Regions from separate parts of the Guptibacillus hwajinpoensis genome, predicted to be linked through region 2. Evidence: riboswitches for the same ligand, from Rfam matches in the RefSeq annotation. Region 2 holds a riboswitch; each other region holds the start of a gene.
The links. A riboswitch is a leader RNA that binds a small molecule or an ion and turns the genes downstream of it on or off. The one in region 2 is predicted to bind S-adenosylmethionine.
Positions count from the first base shown of each region.

Region 1: linked by a shared signal. The riboswitch ahead of ABFG93_RS00295 (homocysteine S-methyltransferase family protein) and the one ahead of msrA (peptide-methionine (S)-S-oxide reductase MsrA) in region 2 are both predicted to bind S-adenosylmethionine.
Region 3: linked by a shared signal. The riboswitch ahead of ABFG93_RS16580 (5-methyltetrahydropteroyltriglutamate--homocysteine S-methyltransferase) and the one ahead of msrA (peptide-methionine (S)-S-oxide reductase MsrA) in region 2 are both predicted to bind S-adenosylmethionine.

Region 1 is NZ_CP156674.1:59,468-62,749, forward strand. It holds gene ABFG93_RS00285 (putative immunity protein) at 1-454, opposite strand, end outside; gene ABFG93_RS00290 (hypothetical protein) at 633-821, opposite strand; SAM riboswitch class I at 1,113-1,217, shown strand; gene ABFG93_RS00295 (homocysteine S-methyltransferase family protein) at 1,412-2,461, shown strand; gene ABFG93_RS00300 (sensor histidine kinase) at 2,683-3,243, opposite strand; gene ABFG93_RS00305 (histidine kinase dimerization/phospho-acceptor domain-containing protein) at 3,257-3,282, opposite strand, start outside.
Region 2 is NZ_CP156674.1:275,783-279,064, forward strand. It holds gene ABFG93_RS01280 (hypothetical protein) at 1-1,252, shown strand, start outside; gene msrA (peptide-methionine (S)-S-oxide reductase MsrA) at 1,301-1,945, opposite strand; SAM riboswitch class I at 2,048-2,162, opposite strand; gene ABFG93_RS01290 (Na+/H+ antiporter NhaC family protein) at 2,247-3,282, opposite strand, start outside.
Region 3 is NZ_CP156674.1:3,210,329-3,213,610, reverse strand. It holds gene ABFG93_RS16580 (5-methyltetrahydropteroyltriglutamate--homocysteine S-methyltransferase) at 181-1,296, opposite strand; SAM riboswitch class I at 1,418-1,517, opposite strand; gene ABFG93_RS16575 (SNF2 helicase associated domain-containing protein) at 1,647-3,282, opposite strand, start outside.

The DNA.
Region 1 (3,282 bases), 220 kb from region 2:
ATATCTTTTCGATTACTGGTTCTCGAAAGTCATCTTTACCGTATTTATTGACTATTGCCGTCAGTTCATAAATGGGCAATCCTAAAGCGTGTGTTTCCACATGTATAGTAGCCCCAGCATGACCAATTGCTTGGCATAAAGTGCCGTATTCAATGTCGTCAATTTCTTTTGCTACGGCATGCGATTCTAAGATAGCCCTCTTTGCTATGGGCATTTTGATTTTTCCCCTTGCCCAATCCTCACAAAGCTCTAGACAAGCTCTTGGTCGCCGTTCATCCGGATATTTTGCTTCAAATTTATCTAAAGGTAATTTTGCGCAATCTAACGCCCACATGACGAGAGTTCTATGATTTTGTAGTTGAATAAGTTCTTTCAATTCTTGCAAACAAATGCTATCACGAGAAAACAACAATTTATTTTTTTTCTTCATTTTAATTTCTACATCCGAAAACATATGATCTCCCCCCTTATCCCCTGATCAAACACCGATTGTATTTTACAATTTTTCAAACCAGTAAACATCATTATTATTACTAAAGTATAGCTCCGATATAACAGAAGACTCGACATCGAGATGTTTCTTTAATGTAGAATAAATTGTTCAAGACTGTTTATTGATTATGGAAACCGAGCTACAATTTTTTCGAAATAAAAAACACCTCAGCAAAATCATTAGTTATTTGCTTGTAAGGGTCTACTTTCAAATCACTTTTCATTTTCTCTAAACCATCTTTATAATCAGCATCGTTTATTAAAGTCAGTACAGAGATGTCTCTGTTTTCAGCGTGATGGACGTAATCAGCTACAGCTATTTGTTCCATTCGATACTCCATCCTTAGTTTAACTTCAAAATCCCTCTTAATAAGTTCTTGGTATATCAATTCCTTATTCCAAAACCTCTTTAAGTCTTCTTCATGATCAGAAGGAAAGTAATGATAAACCCACCATTTTGGAAAATTCCATTGATTCTTAATTCGTTTTCCTGTATTGTAAAACGCAAGCGAAATAATAAACATCTAATTTTCAAAATGAATTCTTTATTTGATTCATGATTTAAGCATACGTCTCATGTTAAGTGTGCAACTGTTTTTTCAAAAACCACATAATAGTAAAACTTATCCAGAGAGGTGTAGGGACTGGCCCTTTGATACCTCAGCAACCAGCCATTGGCACGGTGCTAAATCCAGAAGGTAGTAGTTATACCTTGAAGATAAGGAGACTCTTTATACATAAAGGACCCCCTTATCCAAGGAGGTCCTTTATTTTTTTCGAAGAAGATGATCACCATGTCACCCAACAGGATTGAAACGATTTTAGCCCGTACCAGACAGAAAGTCAGCGTCTCCCTGTTGAAGGGCATTCGCTTTCTAATAATAAACTACTATTACACATGGAAAGGTTGTTGAATGAAATGAAACGATCATTAGAACAAAGATTACAGGATGGACCCGTTATTTGTGGAGAAGGCTACTTATTTGAGCTAGAGCGCCGCGGCTATTTACAGGCCGGATCCTTTGTACCTGAAGTAGCCCTGGATAACCCCCAGGCACTAAAACAGACGTATCGTGACTATATGCTCGCAGGCTCCGACGTCGTCTTAGCCTTTACCTATAACGGCCACCGCGAAAAAATGAGAATCATCGGCAAAGAGGATTTATTAGAGCCGCTTAACCGCCAGGCCATCCGTCTAGCCAAAGAGGTTGCTCAGGAGCACCCTGAGGAAGAAGCACTCGTAGCCGGGAACATTTCCAACACGAACCTGTTCAACCCGGATGATCCTGAAGCTGTTGAAAAAACAAGAAGCATGTTTGCGGAGATGATCGGCTGGTGTAAGGAAGAAGGCGTAGACTTTGTGAACGGCGAAACCTTCTATTACTATGAAGAAGCGCTGATTGCTCTCGAAGAAATCCAAAAACAAAATCTCCCTGCCGTGATCACATTCGGTCTGATGGGCGAAAACATTCTGCGAGATGGCTACGAAGTAGAAGAAGCCTGCCGCTTATTAAAAGAAAAAGGCGCTCTTGTTGTGGGGATGAACTGCTTCCGCGGACCAGCAACGATGCAGCCGTATGTAGAGAAAATCCGTAATACGGTGGACGGTTATGTAGGTGCCCTTCCCATTCCTTACCGCACGACGGAAGAACACCCTACCTTCTTCAACCTGCCGGACGGTAGCTGTGCTTGTACACTTCCAACGGAAACAACGTTCCCAACGTCCCTGGATCCGCTCTACACGAACCGGTATGAGCTTGCTGAGTGGGCCAAAGAAGCGCACAGTATTGGTGTGAACTACCTGGGACTCTGCTGTGGAGCTTCTCCGGCTATGCTTCGTGAAGTGGCAGAAACCGTCGGCCGTACAGCTGAAAACTCCACGTATTCCCCGGATATGGAGAAACATTTCCTGTTCGGCAGTGACGACACGCTGCAGGATCACATTACATCTTATAAGACGAAAGCATAAGTAAAAACGCCTGTCCCAAAATACGGACAGGCGTTTTTCAAAGCTTCATTCTTTTTTTGCATGGGGACGGTTCCGAATCTTCTTATTCAAGATTCGCCCCCATTAGTTGAAGACTCGAAATCAAGATATGAGTATAATATTTCGGATTTCACAAATTATGACTTTGTGTTGTTAGTTGTATTAAAAAAGCTCACAAATTGTGGAAGAAGGTATTTATTGAATTAAGAGTATTTAGATTCCCATTCACAAATCATAGTTAATTGATTATCTTTTAACTCAGCATAAATAATCCCGTCCATTTTTTCCATCAAGCTTTTAGCAATTGATAAACCTAGCCCAGTACCACTTCCAGTCCTTGTCTGATCCGCCTTATAAAAGCGATCAAACATTAGGTTTACTTCTTGTTTACTAAGTTGATGAACAGAGTTGGAAATTTTAAGTTGAACAACTGAATTAATTCTTCTTAGGTGGATGGTAACATCTCCAGTTGAGTACCTAATTGTATTTATAACTAGATTTTCTACCACTCTTTTAACTGCAGATGGGTCGACCATTATCATAATATCATTGTCTGGGATATGAATTTCAGGCTCTATATTTCTTCTATTAAACTCCTCATAAAATCCAAATAGTGCCTCTATAATCAAAGAGTTGAACTTAACTATCTCCATTTTCAAAGGATAATCTGCTTGTTCGATAATCGATAGCTCGAAAAAATCCTCAAGTAGTATTTTTAACCTTCCTGCACTATTTTTTATCGTTTCTATGTATTCCTTTTTCATTTCAGGACTGATTTCATCCGATTCTAGAAACTGTATACC
Region 2 (3,282 bases):
CAGAGCATGGCTTCTTCTTCAACACCTAGAAGAAATGGAATCGTTTAACACGAAACAAAACACCCCATTTTATCAAAACGTCGATATGGCTAACATAGCGTTAATTGGACATTCTCGTGGTGGGCAGGCAGCGATTCTAGCTGCAAAATTTAATCAGCTTGACCGCTACCCTAACAATGCGATCACGCGCTTTGATTTTGATTTCAACATTAAAACGGTAATCGCCATTGCACCAACTGATTATCAAACGTTGTCAGACCGTAAAATCGAAGTGGATGACGTTAATTATTTATTGCTCCATGGTTCTTACGATAGTGATGTATCCGAATTTGAGGGCGATCGTCAATATAATGGGATCAATTTAACCGGCGGTGAAGAGGCGATTAAATCTGCCCTTTACATTGATCGCGCGAATCACGGACAATTTAATACAACCTGGGAAGACAATGATACCTATTTCCCCTTCACCATGTTATTAAATAAAGAGCCGCTACTTGAGGGTGAAGAACAGAGACAAATTGCCAAAACGTATGTATCTGGTTTTCTAGAAGCCACTTTACATGACAATAACTCTTACTTACCGATGTTTGAAGATTACCGCTATGCCCTTGAATGGCTTCCTAAAACAACGTATATCAGTAAATACGAAGATCCTTCCTACATCATCTATAGCGATTTTGAAGAAGATGTCGATGTCACCACTGCTACTTCTCCATATATTGATATCACGGCAGGAAGCTTACTCCAATGGTACGAAGGAGAGCTAGAATTCAGAAGAGATAAAGTAAGAGACAATCATGGCGTGTTCCTGAAGTGGGACCAATCTTATTCTAAAAACGGCTACTATACGCTAAGCTTTTCTAAGCTGTTGCAGGATCCTTTTGCTTACAAGGCGGGAAGTTCTTTAACCTTTACTGCGGCGAATCTTTCTGAAGTTGAAAATCAGAAACCGGTAGATTTCAGCGTTAAGTTGACTTCAGATGGAGAAACTGCCAGTGTTGTTCTTAGTGACATCATGCCTATGCATCCTGTTTTGCCGGTACAGCATACAAAAACCATATACTTTGAAGAAGAACGTTATGGAGAGCCAACAGAACCGGTTCTCCAAACGTTCAACATTCCAATGGAAAGATTTATTGATAATAATCCATCTTTCGATCCTAAAAAGTTGGATTCTCTTACGTTTCAGTTTGATCAATCGATGAAAGGGTCCATTTTCGTTGATCATATTGGTGTTAATCATGCTGATTAGACCACAGAAAAAGGCTTTCCTTCAATGCTGAAGGAGAGCCTTTTTGGATCATGAAATTTTGCAAGAAGACTGGCCTCGTTTAGCGAGATAGCTTTGATGATACTCGTTAGCGCGATAAAATGTCGTTGCTGGAACGATTTGCGTGACAATCGGTTTCTTGAAGCGACCTGAAGCTATTAGCTTGTTTTTAACAATCTGTGCCGCTTCTGCCTGTTCTTTTGAGTGGAAAAAGACAGCAGAGCGATACCTCGTACCAACATCTTCTCCCTGACGATTCAATGAGGTTGGATTATGATTATCGAAAAAAACTTCGAGTAATTCTTCATATGAGATCACTGCTGGATCATATTCAACAAGAACAGATTCAGCATGCCCTGTTAATTCTGTATAAACATCTTCGTAGGTTGGATTAATGGTCTCGCCTCCAGTAAAGCCTGCTGAAGTCGAAATCACGCCATGTAATTGTTGGAAAAGCGCCTCTACACCCCAAAAGCATCCTGCTGCAAACGTTGCTAGATTCACTGTGCCCACTCCGTTTCTTATATTGGTAACTGCATTCTCTTCTACATATATTTTCTCTAAATCATTAAGTGTTAACATATAAAGCTGCTTGCTTCCCCTCTTATAAATTCCTTTTGAAAGAAGGGTGTTAATAAGCTGTTGTTTTCTAGTTTCGGTATTTAATGTATGCAAGTTCACTCACTCCCTCTACAAAATAAATATTCCAGATGGTGGATGCATACGAAAAAACCCCCATCTGTCCGAACAGAAGAGGGTTTGGTTATACCGAGCCTCTTCTTATTTTCCGACTTTCGCCGCAGGAATTGGCACGGTTCCACCTGAACATAATGTTCATGGGTCCGTTGCCGAGGTATCTAAGGGCCAGTCCCTCCACCTCTCTGAATAAGAAGATCCTTTAAACAAAGGATTATTAAGTTAGTGTCAATATTAAATGGTTTCCCTAGCAATGTCAATAGAAATGTACTCACCTTTTTTAAATGACGAAAGAGATAATAAAATAGCCAACTGCAGCCGTTCCCGCTCCAATTAATGCTGGGCCAAGCTTAAATTTTGCATACGTCATGGGATTTAATTGAAGAATTCTCGCAATCGTATTCGTATTATCGCTTAATGGGGATGAAAAAGCGCCGAACGTTCCGCTTGCAAAAACAGCTCCGATTACAAGTGGAAGATCCGTACCCGTCGAATTGCCGAGAGAAACCCCGAGCGGCATCAAGATACCCCACGTGCCCCACGATGAACCAATAAAATAAGAGATAAAGGCGCCTACTAAGAAAAGAACTGGGGGCACAAATAACGCAGGGATCCAATCAAGATTGGCCGTTACAAACTCAGAAAAGCCTAGAGCTTCGGCTGAGGCGGCAAGCCCCCATACAACCGTGAGCAGAACGATTACAGGCATCATATCATTTCCACCTTCGATAAAGAAACGGACGAGCTCTTTTAATGAAAATCGCTGGAATAAATAGAGCAAAAACGTAAAGAGTACGGTAGTTAAGAGAGCAAATACCATTGCATCAAGCACATCAGCTTCAATAAAAGCATTCACAGGTGAGGTGAAGCCTTTTTCAAACCCACTCCAGTAGGTTAACAACAGGGTTAGTAGTATAACGCCACCTAGCGGCAGGGCTAAATTAAATGGTTTTGATGGAAGTTCTTTCGCTACAGCTGGATGGCAATCTTCCCATTTGTCATCCAGCTTTTTCTCAGGATTACCTGCATCTGTTGCTGGCTTTTTACGATCATGGAAGAAACTTAAATAAAAACCGATAAGAATGATGCTGATCGAGAAAAAATTATATGGAATGCTTTGTAAAAAAAGACGATAACCATCTCCTTCGATACCTTCAGCTCTGATAGAAAGTTGTACAACTGAAGACATATAACCAACAAAAGCCGTCGCTATTGGCATTAAGACAATAATGGGCGTAGCGGTTGTTTCGATCACGAATCCAAGCTCCTGAGGTGTGATTTTCACTTTATTTAACAGAGCTTTCATTATTGGTGCT
Region 3 (3,282 bases), 1.1 Mb from region 2:
AATATAGATGAAACTATTTCAGATTGCTTCTATCTAATGAAATGTGGCCATTAAAAAAGCCTTCGGATGGAGCATGATTATCCGTTTTACCAAACACTAAAAAATCAGGAGGATTGCCCCCTGATTTCAATGATTATGTGTCTATTTTCTAGACGTTATATACATGTTAATGTGAATAAATTACTTCCAAACTTCTTTGGCAATATCCAATACATGACATACTTTTTCCCATTGTTGGTCTTCAGTCAGTAAGTTACCTTCTTCTGTGGAAGCAAAACCGCATTGCGGACTTAAACAAAGCTGATCTAACGGCACATATCTTGAAGCTTCTGCAATTCGTGCTTTCACTTTTTCCGGGTCCTCTAATTCACCAAATTTCGAAGTGATCAAACCTAAAACAATTGATAGGTCCGAGCGGTAGACATGGCGGAGCGGTTCAAAACCACCAGAACGCTCATCATCAAACTCAAGGAAAAGCCCATCGACATTCAAACCACCGAAGATGGTTTCGGAAATTTCTTCATAACTGCCACTCGTCATAAAGGTCGACTTAAAGTTCCCACGGCAAATATGCATGGTTACGAGCATATCGTCAGGTCTATTGGCTATTGATTTGTTGATCGCCCGGGCACACAACTTTGCAACCTTTTCGGGGTTCTTTCCTTTCGCTTCAATTGATGCTCTTCCTTCCTCGGAAAAGAAAGTAGCCCATGATGTATCATCAATTTGCAGGTAACGGCATCCTTCATTGTATAGCGCCTGAATGACCCCCTGGTAAGCAACAATCAAGTCGTCTATAAATGCTTCGTCACTATCGTAAAGCCCCTTATCGATCTCTCCTCTAAAGAAAAGCATATTAGGGCTTGGAATTGTGAATTTCGCAACCGCATCCCCTGCAATACTTTTAAGGAATTTAAAATGCTCAATCATGTAATGATCGCTGAATCCAACTTTATCGGTTACTTTAATACCATGCGCTTTTGTCACAACACCATCGAATTGGAGACCTTTTTCGGTTTCAAAACCTTCCACACCATCCAAACCTTCAAGGAAGTCAAAATGCCACCAACTACGTCGGAAGTCACCGTCCGTTACTGCTTTAAGCCCGACTGCTTTTTGCTTTTCCACTAATTTAACAATTTCTTCGTCTTCGATTTCCCGCAATTCCTGGTCCGTAATTTCACCCTTTGCCTTCTGTAAGCGTGCCTGCTTCAAACGTTCCGGCCGTAAAAAACTCCCTACATGGTCTCCTTTAAATGGAGCTTTTGATACTCTTTGTTCTACTGATTTCGTCAATCTAAATTCCTTCTTTCTTTAAACTTTATTGTTATTTTCTGCATGAATATTTAGATTTGGTTTACAAAAACAAAACCCCCTTCTAATAAGAAGAGGGTTATTTTTGTATAACAAATTTCTCTTCTTATCTTCAAGCCAATGCTTCTGGAATTAGCACAGTACTTTAAAAGTCTGCTGCTAAGGTTTCAACGGGCCAGTCCCTCCACCTTTCTTGATAAGAAAGTTATCTATTAAATTGTTTTGTTAAATAATTAGTATACAGGAGTAATGTAAAAATTCAAGAGAATAAGAATATTTGTTTTTCTACGGTCCGCATTGTATGTTTCGATTATGAAAAAATACACCTTCTGTCATTCCATTAATATCTCACGAATATCCTCTTCCGTTAATGTTGCTGAAGCTTTTTCTTCTGAATCAATAATGTCTGCAATGAGCTCTCTCTTTTTCTCTTGAAGCTCATTCATCTTCTCTTCAATTGTGCCTTGAGCTACTAACTTAATTACCTTTACAACCTTCTCTTGACCAATGCGGTGCGTTCGATCTGCTGCTTGCTCTTCGACTGCAGGATTCCACCAGAGATCATATAAGATCACCGTATCTGCACCTGTTAAGTTAAGGCCAGTCCCCCCTGCTTTTAAGGAAATAAGAAACAGATCACGCTCACCCTCGTTAAATCGATTACAGGTTTGTACTCGCTCCTCGGCAGGCGTTTCTCCATCTAGATAGAAATAGGTTTGACCTCGGACTGTCAGCTCTCTACCTATGTGCTTAAGCATTTTAGTAAATTGGGAGAAGATCAAAACTCTTCTACCAGACAGTCTTGATTCCTCAATGATTTGAAGCAGCTGCTCATATTTTGCTGAGCTTCCCTTGTATCCTTCTACAAATAGAGCAGGGTGACAACAAATTTGTCGCAACCGCGTCAAACCTGCTAATATTTTTATCCGATTTTTTCGAATGGTATCCCTGTCGAGGTGCTTCAGTGTATCCGTTCGTAGCTTTGCTAAATAGGCTGCATAGAGCTTCTTTTGTTCAGGTAAAAGCTCGGTTAACTCAAGGGACTCCATTTTTTTAGGTAACTCCGCAAGTACATCTTCTTTCATTCTACGAAGTAAAAAGGGTCGAACCCTTCGAGCAATGGTTTTCCTTGTAAGATAGCTATAATCTTTCAACCCCTGGAATAGCTGTGGAAAAATGACATGATAGATTGACCAGAGCTCTTCAATTGAATTTTCCACGGGTGTCCCTGTCAGTCCGAAACGGTGATTTGCCTCGATCCTTTTAACCGTTCTAGCAGTCTGTGTCGTTGGATTCTTGAACGCCTGAGCCTCATCAAAAAACACCGTGTGAAACGATTGATTCTCATACCATTTAATGTCTCTCCGAAGTAGCGGATAGGATGTGATGACGACGTCCATTTCTGCGCTATTCTTTTGTATCTTTTCTCGATTCGATTGATTTCCGTCTATGACAACCGCTCGGATATCAGGAGCAAATTTCCTTATTTCATGCAGCCAATTATAGGTGAGAGATGACGGGCAAACGATGATAACAGGGAGCTTACGTTCTCGAATGATTGATAGCTCGGATACAATATAAGTGATGCTTTGCAGTGTTTTACCAAGTCCCATATCATCAGCTAGAACGCCACTGAATCCATAGCTAGCTAGTGTTTTCATCCATTTGTATCCGCGTTTTTGATAGTCACGCAGGATGTGATCTAACTTCTCTGGCACCTCAAAATCCAATTTTCCCGGATGAAGGAGTTGATCTAAGAACTGTCGAAAAGAATCCTCTACCGTAAAAAGCTCACTCGTATCAATAGAATCAAGAAGATGAAGGCTTTTGGTAACCGGTATATTTAAACTCGCCTCCAAATCTTCATCCTGTGCCGGGACGGTCGTCAAGAAACGATGAATTTCTTCCATCTCTTTCGTCTCAAGAGATAAGAGAGACCCATTTCGAAGACGAAAATATTTCCTTTTC